DNA from 3 places in the Luteibacter aegosomaticola genome. Region 2 is predicted to be linked to each of the others. Evidence: predicted binding sites of a transcription regulator. Region 2 holds the regulator's gene; each other region holds the start of a gene.

Region 1 (4,653 bases), 2.5 Mb from region 2:
TGGGAATAACCAAGTGCCATGTCTGTCGTCCTGTCCGCCGTCAGCTCTTGTTGGTGAGTGCGTCGAACTGCTGGGTAAGGTAGCTGCTGGTGCTCTGCAGTTTGGTCATCAGCGTATCCAGCGCGGTGTACTGCGTGGTCAGGCGGGCCGTATACGCCGTCATCTGCGTGTCGTAGTCGGTCTGCTGCTGGGTAAGGTCTTTCGCCTTATCGTTCAGGTTGTTCGTACGCTGGGTCAGGATGCCGGACGACGAGGTCCAGTTCGTGATGAGCGTATCGAGCTTGCCGGCGATACCGGTGCTGCCACCCACGAGGGCCTGCGTTTCCTTCGGATTCGTCGCCATCACCTTGGTGAGCTTGGTCGAATCGAAGGCGAGCGTGCCGTCGGTCTGGAACGAGACGCCGAGGTCACTGAGCGACTTCGGGCCGGCGCCGGCGGCGGTGGACTGCGAACCGAGCAAGCTGGTGATCTGGCTCTTGATCGACGTGACCGTGGCGTCGCCGATCAGGGCGCCGACCTCGTTATTCGTCGAGTCGTACTTGGTCAGCGACTGGTAGGTCGAGACAAACGAGTTGTAGGCCGTGACCAGGTTCTGCACCGCCGTGGTGACCACGGACGTGTCGTTGGCGATGCTTACCGTGCTCTCGCCCGTCTTGGTCAGGGTCAGGGTGACGCCGTCGATCGCGGTGGCATCGGTATTCGACGCACTGGTGACCTTCGTGCCATCGACCGTGTACTCGGCATCCTGCGCCACCGTGGTGGGCGTGCCCGTGGACGGATCGAAATTGAGACCCGCCAGGCCACCATCGCCGCCGCTGGTGGTGACCGTGAAGGCATTGGCGCTGCCGGTGGCGGTCGAGGTGAGCACGAGGTGCGCGCCATCCGCACCGGTGACGATGCTGGCCGTCACGCCCGGGTTATCGGCGGACTTGTTGATCTGGTCGCGGATGTTCTGGAGGGTGTTGGCGCCCGACGCGACATCGATACTCATCGACTTGTCGCCGATGGCAATGTTCAGGGTGCCCGTGCCGACGGCGGCCGTGGAACTGGTGAAGGCCGGAGACGTGGTCTTCTGGGCGGTCGCCAGCTTGGATACGACGATGTCGTAATTATTGGGCGTGGCGTCGGCATCCGCCGTCACACCGAGAATCGTGGAATCGCCGACCGAGGTCTTCTGCGTCGTAAACGCCGTGGACGTCGAAAGGCTCTTGATCGCAGCCTGCAGGCTTGTCAGGGACGAGGTGAAGTTGCCGATCGCTGAAATCTGCGTGGTATTGGCAGTGACGGCGTCAGAAAGCTGTTTGTCCTTGTCCGCGCGCTTGGCGGCGACCAGGTTCGAAACAAGGCTGGCGACGTCGATGGAACTGGAGCCGAGGGTGATGCTGCTGGTGCTGCTGGCCATGAAGCTCTCCTTGAAGACGCCTCACTGCCCGGGCGCCAATTTGTCGACGGCGGGTACCTGTAAGGCACCCGCCGAAGACAACTAAGCAATTACCCTGCCAACCCCGGGGCTAGCCCCGGGATCGGTAGTGCTCTTCCGGAATTACTGGAGGAGCTTGGTGACGATCTGCTGCGACTGGTTAGCCTGGGCGAGGACCGAGACGCCGGCCTGCTGCAGGATCTGAGCCGAGGACATGTTCGCCGTTTCCTGGGCGAAGTCGGCGTCGGTGATGGCCGACTTCGACGAGGTCAGGTTCTGCGAGATGTTCGACAGGTTGGAGATCGTCGAATCGAAGCGGTTCTGCACCGCGCCGAGGTCCGAGCGGAGGTTCGACACCGACTGCAGGGCGGCGTCGATGCGGGCGATCGTTTCGTTCGCACCGTCAACCGTCTTGACGCTCGAGTCGGCCAGGGTCGCGGTCGAAGCGGCGGCGGCACCGGCGGTCAGGCCAGAAGCGGTAATGTCGGCAGCGGTACCACCAACGGTCACGGCAGAAGCCGAAGCGAACTTCACGGCGCCATCCGAACCGACGTAGGCATTGATGCCTTCGCCCGACTGCGCGTTGATGGTATCGGCCAGATCCTGGGCGGTCTTGTACGTGCCCTTGAGGCTGAACGAAGCGTTGTCGCCGACCTGCAGGGTCACGTCACCGAGCGTCAGCGGCACAGCGCCACCCTTGTCCACGCCGTCGGTCGAGCTCTTGATCGTCAGGCCGGTCACGGCCGGGGCGGTCGAAGCCTTGCCAGCGGCGGTAGCGCTGGTGAACGCAATGTTGCCATCGGCGTCGACCGAGGCGACGGAAGTAGCGCCAGCTGCAGTGATCGCCGTGTTCAGGTCATCGACGAAGTCGTCAGCCGTACGGGCCGTGCCAGTGGGAACGTTCACCGTCTTGCCGTCGACCGTCAGCGTGGCAGCTGCGTTCAGGTCGGCCGGCGGAGCCGCCGTGGTCACGCCCTGGGTCGCGACCTTGGCCGTGAAGCCACCGATCGAACCTTCGTTCAGGCCGCCGAGCTGGCTGGCCTTCATGCCCTGGTTGAGGCTGACGTTGATGACTTCACCGACGTTGGCGCCGACCTGGAAGCTCAGGCTCTTGGCCGAGCCGTCGAGCACCTTCATGCCGTTGAAGTTGGTCTGCGTGGCGATACGGGTGACTTCCGACAGACGCTGCTGGACTTCGGCGTCGAGAGCCGCGCGGTCCGACGACGAGTTCGAGGCGTTGGTCGACTGCACGGCCAGCTCGCGGATGCGCTGCAGGTTGTTCGTGACTTCGTCGAGGGCCGATTCGGTCGTCTGGGCGAGCGAGATGCCGTCGTTGGCATTGCGCTGCGCCTGGGTCAGGCCGTTGATCTGGGTGGTCATGCGGGTGGAGATCGCCATGCCCGCGGCGTCGTCCTTGGCGCTGTTGATGCGGTTACCCGACGACAGACGCTCGATGGCGGACGACAGCTTGTTCTGCGTCGAGGTCAGGTTGCGCTGAGCATTCAGCGACATGATGTTGGTGTTGATGGTCAGAGACATCGTTTTGATCCTTTGGTAGCGGAACCGAATGGCCGGAGTATGTGCGGCGTATTCCGGCGGGGTTCCGATAGGGAAGCCTTCCGCCTCAGAGAGGTTTACGGCACGCCGGGAGGAAACTTGAGAGCTTTTTCTACCTGTCAACAGTTATTTTTTGACGGGGTAGCAAAAAGCCGCTCCCAGCCACTGTCGAGGTAGGTATCGGCACGGGTGCGCCGGGGTTTAGGGCCATTTTTCACATCCTGTGTGGAAATCCGGCCAGAGGGATCCCGGCCGGCAACCGTGCCGTTGGTGGAAAGGTCAACCCAGGTACCGCAAGAAACCGTGGCGTGGTGGCAACCGCCCGGCAAAACCATCCTTAGCGAACGTCTGCGCGTTCTGCCCTGAAACGAATTACTTGAGGTAGTTGAACAGCGACAGGTTCTGCATCTTCACGTAGGCCTGCTGCGCGGCGTCGAGCGCCGACTGCTGCTGCGAGAACTTGCTCGCGGCACTCGCGTAATCCAGATCCTGAAGATCCGACAAGGTGCTGGCGTACTGCAGCTTCATGTCGGCGCCCATGTCCGTCTGTGCATCGAGCGTGTTCATGCGCGCGCCGATCTGCGTGCGCGTGTTGAGGAAGCTGCCAGCAGCCTGGTCGAGATTCTGCAGCTGCGCATTCACGGTGTTGTTCAACGCCGCGCCACCGCCGCCGCCCTGTTCGAACGCGGTGATCATGTTCGCCACAGTCGAGAACACATCTTGCGACGACGACGGCGTCACCGAGAAGGTATCGCCTGCCGCCGGCGTGCCGGTGAGGTTGAGCTGCGCGCCATTGAACGTGATCGAGCCCGAATCACCCGTGTAGGTGCCGGTGCTGATGGCCGGCCCGGTCGGATCAGCGGCATCGTGGATCTCGTACGTCGACGCATCGGTAAAAGTGATGGTGTAGCTGCCGCCGGTCCAGGCCGACGCATCCGTCACCGACGTGGAGCCCACGACGGCTGTGCCGGTATTCGTGCTGCCTGCCGACGTCTGGAACGTACCGTTGCCGCCCTTCACCGACATGAAGACCGCATCACCGCTATCACCGGTGGCCACCTGCAAGCCCGCGCCGGCAGCGACCATGCGCTGGCCCTGGTCGCCCGAGTAGGTCACGTTGAGGCCCGACTGCGTAAACGGCTGCGACGACGTGCTGTTTCCCGCGAAGATATATTCGCCCTGCCCGTCCTTCGTATTCGCAATGGACACCAGCTGCTGCAGGCTCTGGCGCATTTCCGTCGCGATCGACTTCCGCGACTCGTCGGTTTGCGTGCCGTTGCTGCCTTCGAGTGCCAGCGTGCGGATGCGATCGAGGATATCCGAGGCATTCGAGAGCGACTGCTCTTCCACCGACAGGCGCGTATTGGCCATGTTGATGTTGCGCGTGTACTGGTCGTTCTGCGCGCTGGCGGAGCTTACATCGACGACGCGCGCGGCGGCGGCCGGGTTGTCCGACGGCGTCTGGATCGCCTTGCCGTTGCCCAGGGCGAGCTGCGTCTGCGAGAGCTGGTACTGCCGGTCCAGCATCTGGTTGACGGACTGCTGTTGTTGCCAGTTGGTCGAGATGCGCATGGTCAGCTCTGTACGGCGGAGAGGAGGGACTGGAAGATGGAGTTCGCCGTGGTGATCACCTGGGCGGACGCCGAATAGGCCTGCTGGAACTTCAGGAGGTTCGC
Region 2 (4,653 bases):
GTCGCCGTGGCCAACGCCCACCCCTGGGTCGCCGAGCGCGCGCACTGGCGCACCCGCCTGACCGGCGGCTATGGCGCCGCCCGCGAAGTGGCTGACATGATCCTGGCCGCGCAGGGCAAGGCCGAAGCCGAGCGGGATCGCTGGCTGTGAGTGTCTTCAACCTGTTCAAAGACCGCAGCGCCGCCGGGACGCTGGGCATCCTGGCCGTCGCGCTGGGCGCCAGCACCCTCCTCTATTACTGGGTCGCCCCCGAGAAGAAGGTCGATGATTTCATCGGCCCGCCGCGCTCGGGCTACGTCCTGACCAACTTCGACCTGGACTCGTACAACGAGGAAGGCCAGGCTGCCTTCAAGCTCATCGCGCCCCATCTGGAGCGGCGCGAAGGCGACGAATCGCTGTATATCAACGCTCCGAAGTTCGTGCTGCCGCCGACCAAGGACACCACGGCGCCGCCGTGGACGGGCCACTCCGAGTACGGCTGGGTCAACAAGGACGGCACGCTGCTCAAGCTGCAGGGCCTGGTCCATATGGACCGCGTGGCGTTCGATACCAACCCGCCGGCCAGCATCGATACCTCCGAGGTCACGGCGTGGCCTAAGGAAAACCGGCTAGAGACCGCCGAGGCAGCCCGCATTGTGCAGGGAACCTCTACAATGAACGGCATTGGCATGCGCGCCAACCTCGATACCAAGCACCTGGAGCTCCTCGATGCAGTCCACACCCAGTACCAGCCACGCAAGCGCTAAGGCACTGTTCGCGGCCTGCGGCGTGGCGCTCCTCGCGCTTGCCACCCCGGCCATGGCGAAACAATCCGATCGCCAGCAGATCATGGACGTGACGGCCAAGAGCTTCGATGGCCGCCAGCAGCCCCAGGGCATCGCGATTTACACCACCAATGTGGTGATCACCCAGGGCACGCTGAAGGTCACGGGCGCGAAGGCCACGGTGTATTTCGACGACCAGAACCAGGTGACGCGTGCGGTCATCGACGGCAGCCCGGCGACGGTGCAGCAGCAGGACGATGACGGCAACTGGATGCACGGCCATGCCAAGAACATCGATTACCACAACGATACGGGCATCGCGATCCTGACCACCAATGCCCACATCGACCAGCCCACCAAGGGCACGGCCGATGGCGACAAGCTCACCTACAACACCAACGACAGCACGATGACGGGCGAGAGCAACGGTGAAGCCACCGTGCACATGACCTTCCAGCCGAAGACCCAGCCAGGCGCCGCACCGGCCGCCAAGCCGGGCGCACCGGCTGCACCGGCCACGCCGCCCGCCGCCCCTGCCGACACCCAGAAGAAGCCCTGACCCGATGCTTTCAGCCCAAGGCCTGCAGAAGCGGTTCCGCGCCCGCCAGGTAGTGCGTGATTTCGCTTTTTCCATTCGCGAAGGCGAAGTCGTGGGCCTGCTTGGCCCCAACGGCGCCGGCAAGACCACCTGCTTCTACATGGTGGTGGGCCTGATCCAGGCCGACGCGGGCCAGATCAAGCTCGATCAGCAGGACATCACCGGCCTGCCGATGCACTCGCGCGCCAAGCTCGGCATCGGTTACCTGCCGCAGGAAGCCTCGGTGTTCCGCCGCCTCAGCGTGTCCGACAACATCCTGGCCGTGCTGGAACTGCGCGACAACATGACGCAGAAGCAGCGCGAGGATGAACTCGAAAGCCTGCTCGACGAACTCAAGATCTCGCACATCGCCGAACAGAAGGGCATCAGCCTTTCAGGTGGCGAGCGCCGACGCGTGGAAATCGCACGCGCCCTCGCCGCGCGTCCGCGCTACATGCTCCTCGACGAGCCGTTCGCAGGCGTCGACCCCATCTCGGTGGGCGAGATCCAGCGCATCGTGCGCCACCTTAAGGAACGTGGCATCGGCGTGCTCATCACCGATCACAACGTCCGCGAAACGCTCGGCATCTGCGACCGCGCCTACATCCTCAACGATGGTGAAGTGCTTTCGCGCGGCACGCCCCAGCACATCCTGGCTGACGAAAAAGTCCGCGAGGTGTACCTGGGCCGTGAATTCCGGATTTAACGCGCGGCACAGGTTGCGCAGAATCGGCCAGCTGGCCTAGACATGCGGGGCGCTGGTTTCAAAGGGCCGCGTGGGGTTACGATGGGTTGTAACCCGATCTTGCGAAGGTAATGAAACCTGGACTTCAGTTTCGCCTGCATCAGCAGCTCACGCTGACGCCACAGCTCCAGCAGGCCATCCGCCTGCTGCAGTTGTCGCAGCTGGAGCTTGAGGCCGAACTCCGCCAGATAGCGGAAAGCAACCCACTCCTCGAGTTCGCGGAAGATGCCGAATCCGAGCCCGAGGCTGCGGAAGAATCCGCCAGCTTCGACGAGGCCATGGAATACCGGGCCCGCGACGAGCAGCCCGCCAAGGCCACCCGCGAGGAAGAATCCACCGCGTCGCCTTCCGAGGATCTCGCCCCTGAATGGGACGACGACCGTTTCCACGGCGAGGCGGGGGATTACGCCGGCGCGCCGTCGCGTAACGGCGGCGGCGATGAAGAAGGCTTCGAGCCCCAGAACGCCGCGCCGGAAAGCCTCCAGCAACACCTGGAATGGCAGCTCAACCTCTCGCAGTTCACGCCGCGCGACCATGCGATCGCCACCGCGATCATCCACGTGCTGGATGAGGACGGGTACCTGCGTGACGGCCTGGAGGCGGTGCAGAGCGCCCTGCGCGAGTTCCATTGCGACCTCGACGAGATCGAGGCGGTGCGCAAGCGCATCCAGCGCTTCGACCCCACGGGCATTGCCAGCCTCGACCTGCGCGATTGCCTGCTCTGCCAGCTGAGCCAGTTCTCGGACGAGACGCCCCAGCGCAACCTGGCGGTACGCATCGTCACCGACGAAATCGAGTTGCTGGCCCGCAACGACACCAGCAAGATCGCCCGGCGCCTGAAGGCGGCCGAGGCCGATGTCGCCGTGGCCGCCTCGCTCATCCGCAGCCTCGATCCCCGCCCGGGCGCGGCGCTTGACGCCACCCCGGTGGAATACGTGGCGCCCGATGTCTACGCGCGGCGTGAGAACGGCCGCTGGCGGGTCAGCCTGAATCCCGATGCCCAGCCCCGGCTAGGCCTCAACCAGCATTACTGCAACCTGATCGCCCGTGCCCGCGGCGATGACGCCACGTGGATGAAGGGCCAGCTGCAGGAGGCCCGCTGGCTCCTGAAGAGCCTGCAGTCGCGCGCCGAGACCCTGACCAAGGTCGCCGAGGTCATCGTCCGTCGGCAGAGCGCCTTCCTCGATTACGGCCCCGAAGCCATGCACCCCCTGGTCCTGCGCGAGGTGGCGGAGGAAGTGGGCATGCATGAATCGACCATTTCCAGGGTAACCACGCGCAAGTACATGCATACGCCGCGCGGTACCTTCGAGCTCAAGCACTTCTTCTCAAGCGGCGTCGCTACGGAAGACGGTGGCAGCGCGTCTGCCACGGCCATCCAGGCCATGCTGCGCAAACTGGTCACGGCGGAGGATCCGCGCCGCCCGCTGTCCGACCAGGCGCTCGCGGAGGAATTCCATCGACGCGGTATTCAGGTCGCACGCCGTACGGTGGCCAAGTACCGCGAGGCGATGCGGATCCCCAGTTCCAGTGAACGCGTGCGAGCCGGTTAAGCCACACGCGGAACCCCATCGGAGGATCACGGTCCCACGTTTGAAAGGTTCAGGAGCGGCAATCGCCACTCCCCTCTCGCCGCCCCAGCGGCGGCACCCTCAGTAAGAAGGAGGCGTCATGCAAATCCAGATCAGCGGCCAGCACATCCAGATCACCCCTGCCCTGCGCGAGCGCGTGGAACAGCAAATTGGCCGCTTCGAACGCCTTTTCGACAACATCACCGCCCTGGACGTCGTGTTATCCGTGGACAAGGCCGAGCATAAGGCCGGCGGCACGCTCCACTGTTCGGGCACCCGCCTCCACGCCGAGGGCCTGGCCCGCCAGCAGGACGGCACGATCAGCGACCGCATGTATGCCGCGATCGACGAAATGATCACAAAGCTGGCCGACCAGCTGAAGAAGCATAAGGAAAAGCTCAAGGATCACCACAACAGCGAGGTCCGCGAGGCCCGCGCCGCCACCTGAAGCCCCTGAGCGGGCCTGTGGCACAATATAAGCAAGCCGGCACCCCCGTGTGCCGGCTTTCTTTTTGACAGGAACCCCCGCGTGGATCGGCTTACCGCCCGACAACTCTTCGACGGCGTCCATGAACGCATGGCTTTGCGCTGGGTCGCAGGCATGCGGGGCGAATCCCGTGTCCTGGAGCCGAATACCAAGCAGAGCCGCCGCCCGTCCCTGGTCGGCTACCTCAACGTGATCTACCCCAACAAGGTGCAGATCATCGGTACCGAGGAGCTCAACTACCTCGACGGCCTGGATTCGCGCCAGCGCTGGGAGGCCATCCACAAGATCGCCGCCTACCAACCGGCTGCACTCATCGTCACGAAGGACCAGGCGATCCCGCCGGATCTTCGCGAGGTGGCTGAAGAAACCGATACCCCACTCTGGCAAAGCACCAAGCGCGGCCACGAGCTGCTCACCTACCTGCAATACCACCTGGCACGCACGCTTGCCCCGCGGGTCACCCTGCACGGCGTGTTCCTCGAGGTGTTCTCCATCGGCGTGCTGATTAC
Region 3 (4,653 bases), 2.5 Mb from region 2:
CGAATCGGTGATCTTCACGCTGTCGTCGGTGGTGCGCACGGCCGAAGCGCTGTCGGCCTTGGCGGTACCGCCGGCGGCCTGGCTCTGCGTACGCAGCTGCACAGGCGGCTGCTGGGGCTGGATGCCCGGTTTAATGGTCGTCGTCATGGGTGTATCCCTCGGAACATGTGTCCTTCGAACCCTTTATCGGCCCTGGGGGCACAAACTTTAACTGGCACTATCCGGCAAAGTGTGACCGGATTCCTGTTTCGTTCATGGCAGAACGGCGACAGACCCCGGTCCGCTGACGACAGCGTCCAGGATCTTCCCTGATGACGCATTGCGGACCTTGACCCTGGCGCCGGTATCACCGGCACCCATCGCCACGCCATCGGCGTGGATCACCACGCCATCCACGCTGGCTTCCATGCTGACGGCATCGCCCACGCGAACGGCCTGGCGGCCTGCGAGCATGCCTGGTGTCAGCACCGTGCCGGCGTTGAGTGGCCGCGCCAGGGCGCGTCCACCCACCTGGTCCAGCTCGGCCACGTATCCGTAGGCCAGGCTGGCGACGTCCCGTTCCTCGGTGCGGACATCGCCCGCACCCAGGCCATCACCGCGCGCCAGGGGGCGCGTGGTGACCAGGACGTTGGTGAACATTTTAACGCGCACGGGAATGCGCGCGGTCCAGCCGCCCGGGATGGGGCAGTGGACCACGACGCTGACCCGCGTGCTGACCGGCCGGTTGCCCGGCACGGAGACATCGAGCGCTGCCGGGCAGTCCGCGAGGCGCAGGCGGCTGTCCAGGGGATCCGCCTCCGCCACCATGCGGGCACCCGGAAGGGTGCGGTTCTGGACGAGCCAGGCCACCGCCGCGTTGCGCATGGCATCAAGCGACTGTTCCGCCGCCGCGACAAGCGGGCAGGCGGCCAGGCAGGCAGCGATGGCAAGGGCGGCGGGGCGATGGATCACGCGGCGTGCACCGCCAGGGCAACGGAAAGGCCCTGGTTCACGTTGTCGAGTTCCTTCAGCAGGCCGGCGACCATGTGGCTGGCATCGGCATGGCGGCCTTCGCCCAGCGTGATCGCGTAGAGCGATGCCTGCGCGCTGAAGCGCTCGGCGGCGGCCTGCGCCGCATCGGCCGAGCCATCGGCGCGACGGATACGCAGCTGTTCGATGCAGCGCATGAGCGGGGTGGTGTCCAGCCAGCGGCGATCCAGCCCTGCCGGGTCGCGTGCCGCTAGTTCCACGGCAAAGCGCAGGCCCTGGCAGGCTTCGCGGATCATCTGGCTGAGCGTGGCGGCGTCTAGCGCGCCCTCGGTCTCGAGTTTCGCCAGGCCAAGGCGGTGGGCGAGCACGGTGGCACGCGCGGCGCCATCGGCCTGCCGGCGTACTTCATTGGCCACGCGGCCCAGTGAGGCCTGGCCGGACTGCACGGTGGCGACGCGGCCCTGCAGGGCGCCAAGACCCTGGCGGGCGGCGTCGAGGCTGCCACGCGCGCCGCGTACGGCGTCGTCAATGCGGCCCATGGCCGTCTGCATGCCCGCCACGCCAGCCTGGGTAGTGTCGAGGCGGCGCAGGCTGCTCTGCACGGCGTCGTCGAGGTGGTGCGAGAACTCACCCACGGCGTGGGTTACTTCGTCGATCTCCGCGGTGGCCTGCGTGGTCTTTTCAGCAAGCTGCTTGACCTCATCGGCCACCACGGCGAAACCGCGACCTGCCTCACCCGCGCGGGCGGCTTCGATGGCGGCGTTGAGCGCCACGAGGTTGGTCTGGTGGGCGATGTCCTGCACAGCCGCGGTGAGCTTGCGGATGGCGGTGAAGTATTCGGAGAACTGGGCATGGTTGCGGCTCATGCCGGCCAGCGCGCTGCGCAGCAGGCGGAGCTGGCCGTCTAGGTCGCCCGACGTGGCGACGCCCTGGGCGCCCACGTCGCTGACGGCGGCGACACCGGCATGGGCCTGGTCAACCGCTGTCGAGATTCCGGCGCTCGCCTCCGTCAAACGGCTGGCGGCATCGCGCCCGGCATCGACGGCGGTACCCAGTTCGATCAGGTTGGCGCCGAGCGCATGCGCGCTGGTGAGCGCCATGCCCTGCTGTTCGATCGCCTGGATGGTGGTGGCCGCGGCCGTGCGTGGCTCGGCCTTCGGGGGCGCAAGCAAGGCACCAAGCGCGCTGGCGGCCGCCGGGTACTGCGCCGAAAGGGCGCGAACGCGCGCGGCGTCGCCACTGGCGGCGGCGTGGGCGAGGAGGCGGACGTGCTGGCTCCAGAGCAGGGTCATGTCGTACTTACGCTCGTTAATAAGGGTCGCCTCACTACATCGGTCGCAGTCGGCGGTACTTGAGCCAAGCAATCCCCGTGCCACTCCTCGTCTCTGTAGGCGTTTAAAGAACTCGCGACAGCCGCCGATACCGGGGAGACACCTTCTAAAGCAGCAAGCGCACCATGGCCCGTCCGCTCCTTGATACCGTGGAAACCTTCACCCGCCTCGCGGGCCACAACCGCGTGGCCATGCTGCTGTTCCGGCTGGGTGACAAGCAGGCCTTCGGCATCAACGTGTTCAAGGTGCGCGAAGTGTTGCGCCGCCCGCGGCTGGAGCGCATGCCGAGCATGCACGAGCTGGTTTCCGGCAGCTTCGATTACCGCGGCCAGACCATTCCCGTGATCGACCTGGCCGCCGCGATGGGCTACCCGCCGCTCGCCACGGTGGATTCGGCCCACCTCATCGTCACGGAGTTCAGCCGCTCCGTGCAGGGTTTCCTGGTCTCCGACGTGGACAAGATCGTGCATGTCGATGGCGCCCAGATGGCGGCACCGCCGTCAGCCCTTGGCTACGGCTCCCGTGTGAACGCGGTAACCCGCCTCGACGGCGATCTGCTGGCCATCGTGGATGTCGAGCAGGTGCTGGCGGCGGTCAACCCGCAGCAGGTCGAGATCTCGGACAAGCTGCAGCAGGCGGTCCACGGCCACCACGGCGGCAAGCGCCGCGTCATGGTGGTGGATGACTCCCTGGTTGCCCGTACCCAGCTGGCCGACCTGTTCCGCAAGCTCGATCTCGAGTGCCTGGTGGCGAAGGATGGCTCCGAAGGCCTCGATATGTTGCGTAGCCTGGCCACGGGCCCGGCGCACGAGCAGGTGAACCTGGTGGTATCGGATATCGAAATGCCGTCGATGGATGGCTATGCGCTCACCCGTGCCATCCGTGAAGACGCCCAGCTGCGGGGCCTGCGCGTGTTGCTGCACAGCTCGCTGAGCGGCGTGTTCAATGAAGCCATGGTCGCCCGCGTGGGCGCAGACCGCTTCATCGCCAAGTTCCAGCCCGAAGTGCTGGCCAACGCCGTCCTCGAGCTCCTCCCAGCGTGATCTCGCTGTTGTAGGAGCGCGCTTGCGCGCGATCGGCTGCCTGCAGCAGCCAGGCGTCGAATCACCGTCATCCGGTAGCGCCAGAAAACCGGCACCAGTCCCCTGATCGACGATCGTAATCCCCCGCAAACGGCGCCACGGCGCCGTTTCGCGTTGTGGGGCAGGGCGTGGCACGCGTCTTGCTGAAGCCCATGGGCCAGAACCCATGAGGGGGCCCACGCCCATGATCGACAAACCGGATCCGCTGCTCGGTATGCACCCGCAGGCACTCAGCCTGTGGCAGCGCCGTGCGGAAATCATCTCGTCGAACCTCGCCAACGCGGACACCCCGGGCTTCCTCGCCCGCGATGTGGATTTCCGCAAGGCCCTCACGGCGGCCAGCGGCGTGCCCGACGGTGATCAGCTGCCCATGGCCGCCACCGAGGCGGGCCACATCGGCGGCAACCCCGCCTATGCCCTCGCTGATGCCGACAAGCTCGCGTACCGCGCGGCCACGCAGCCGTCCATGGACGGCAACACCGTGGATACGCAGATCGAGCAGGCCCAGTTCGCCAGCAACGCCATCCATTACCAGGCGTCGCTGAGCTTTATCACCGCGCAGATCCACATGATGCGCACCGCCATTACCGGAGGCAGCTGATGAGCCTGCTCAAGATCTTCGACGTCGCCGGCTCCGGCATGGCCGCGCAGTCGGCCCGTCTCAATACCACCGCCAGCAACATGGCCAACGCCGACAGCGTGGCCAGCAGCGAAGCGGGTGCCTACCGCGCCAAGCAGCCGATGTTTTCCTCGGTGCAGGCCATGGTCAACGGGCAGATGGAAAACGAGGGTGTCCGCGCCATGGGCATCACCGAGAGCCAGGCGCCGGTCCAGGCGCGCTATGAGCCGTCCAATCCCATGGCGGATGCCGACGGCAACGTGTGGCAAAGCAACGTTAACCCGGTCGACGAGCTGGTCAACATGATCTCCGCGTCGCGCTCCTACCAGAACAACGTCGAAGTCATGAACAGCGCACGCCAGCTCATGCAAAAGACGCTCGACCTCGGCAAATAAGGGCCCGATCCATGACTACCGTCAGCGGCACCAGCTCCAGCAGCTCCACGTCCACCTCGACCTCCTCGCAGCTGCAGTCGCAGACGCTGGACCAGTCGGATTTCCTCAAGCTGATGGTCACCCAGATGACCAACCAGGACCCGACCAAGCCGATGGACGCCAACGACATGGTGGCCCAGATGGCGCAGTTCTCCCAGGTGGCGGCCACCCAGGAGCTGCAGTCGTCGTTCGATACGCTGTCCTCGAACCTTACGGGC

What was found. The regulator sigma-54, encoded in region 2, starts transcription at its own class of promoters, with help from an activator protein. The targets are predictions, from matches to a motif close to TGGCACGNGCNTTGC.
Region 1: a site for sigma-54 is predicted at 1,488-1,502, ahead of fliD (flagellar filament capping protein FliD). Genes of this name have one in related genera too.
Region 3: a site for sigma-54 is predicted at 3,512-3,526, ahead of flgB (flagellar basal body rod protein FlgB). Genes of this name have one in related genera too.

Annotation. Positions count from the first base shown of each region.
Region 1 is NZ_CP095741.1:3,746,563-3,751,215, forward strand. It holds gene fliS (flagellar export chaperone FliS) at 1-20, opposite strand, end outside; gene fliD (flagellar filament capping protein FliD) at 41-1,402, opposite strand; gene L2Y96_RS16680 (flagellin N-terminal helical domain-containing protein) at 1,544-2,959, opposite strand; gene flgL (flagellar hook-associated protein FlgL) at 3,350-4,549, opposite strand; gene flgK (flagellar hook-associated protein FlgK) at 4,552-4,653, opposite strand, start outside.
Region 2 is NZ_CP095741.1:1,152,422-1,157,074, reverse strand. It holds gene L2Y96_RS05120 (KdsC family phosphatase) at 1-150, shown strand, start outside; gene lptC (LPS export ABC transporter periplasmic protein LptC) at 147-746, shown strand; gene lptA (lipopolysaccharide transport periplasmic protein LptA) at 709-1,323, shown strand; gene lptB (LPS export ABC transporter ATP-binding protein) at 1,328-2,047, shown strand; gene L2Y96_RS05100 (RNA polymerase factor sigma-54) at 2,158-3,639, shown strand; gene hpf (ribosome hibernation-promoting factor, HPF/YfiA family) at 3,758-4,105, shown strand; gene hprK (HPr(Ser) kinase/phosphatase) at 4,235-4,653, shown strand, end outside.
Region 3 is NZ_CP095741.1:3,759,130-3,763,782, reverse strand. It holds gene flgM (flagellar biosynthesis anti-sigma factor FlgM) at 1-147, opposite strand, end outside; gene flgA (flagellar basal body P-ring formation chaperone FlgA) at 253-951, opposite strand; gene L2Y96_RS16745 (methyl-accepting chemotaxis protein) at 948-2,261, opposite strand; gene L2Y96_RS16740 (chemotaxis protein) at 2,426-3,343, shown strand; gene flgB (flagellar basal body rod protein FlgB) at 3,567-3,983, shown strand; gene flgC (flagellar basal body rod protein FlgC) at 3,983-4,396, shown strand; gene L2Y96_RS16725 (flagellar hook assembly protein FlgD) at 4,408-4,653, shown strand, end outside.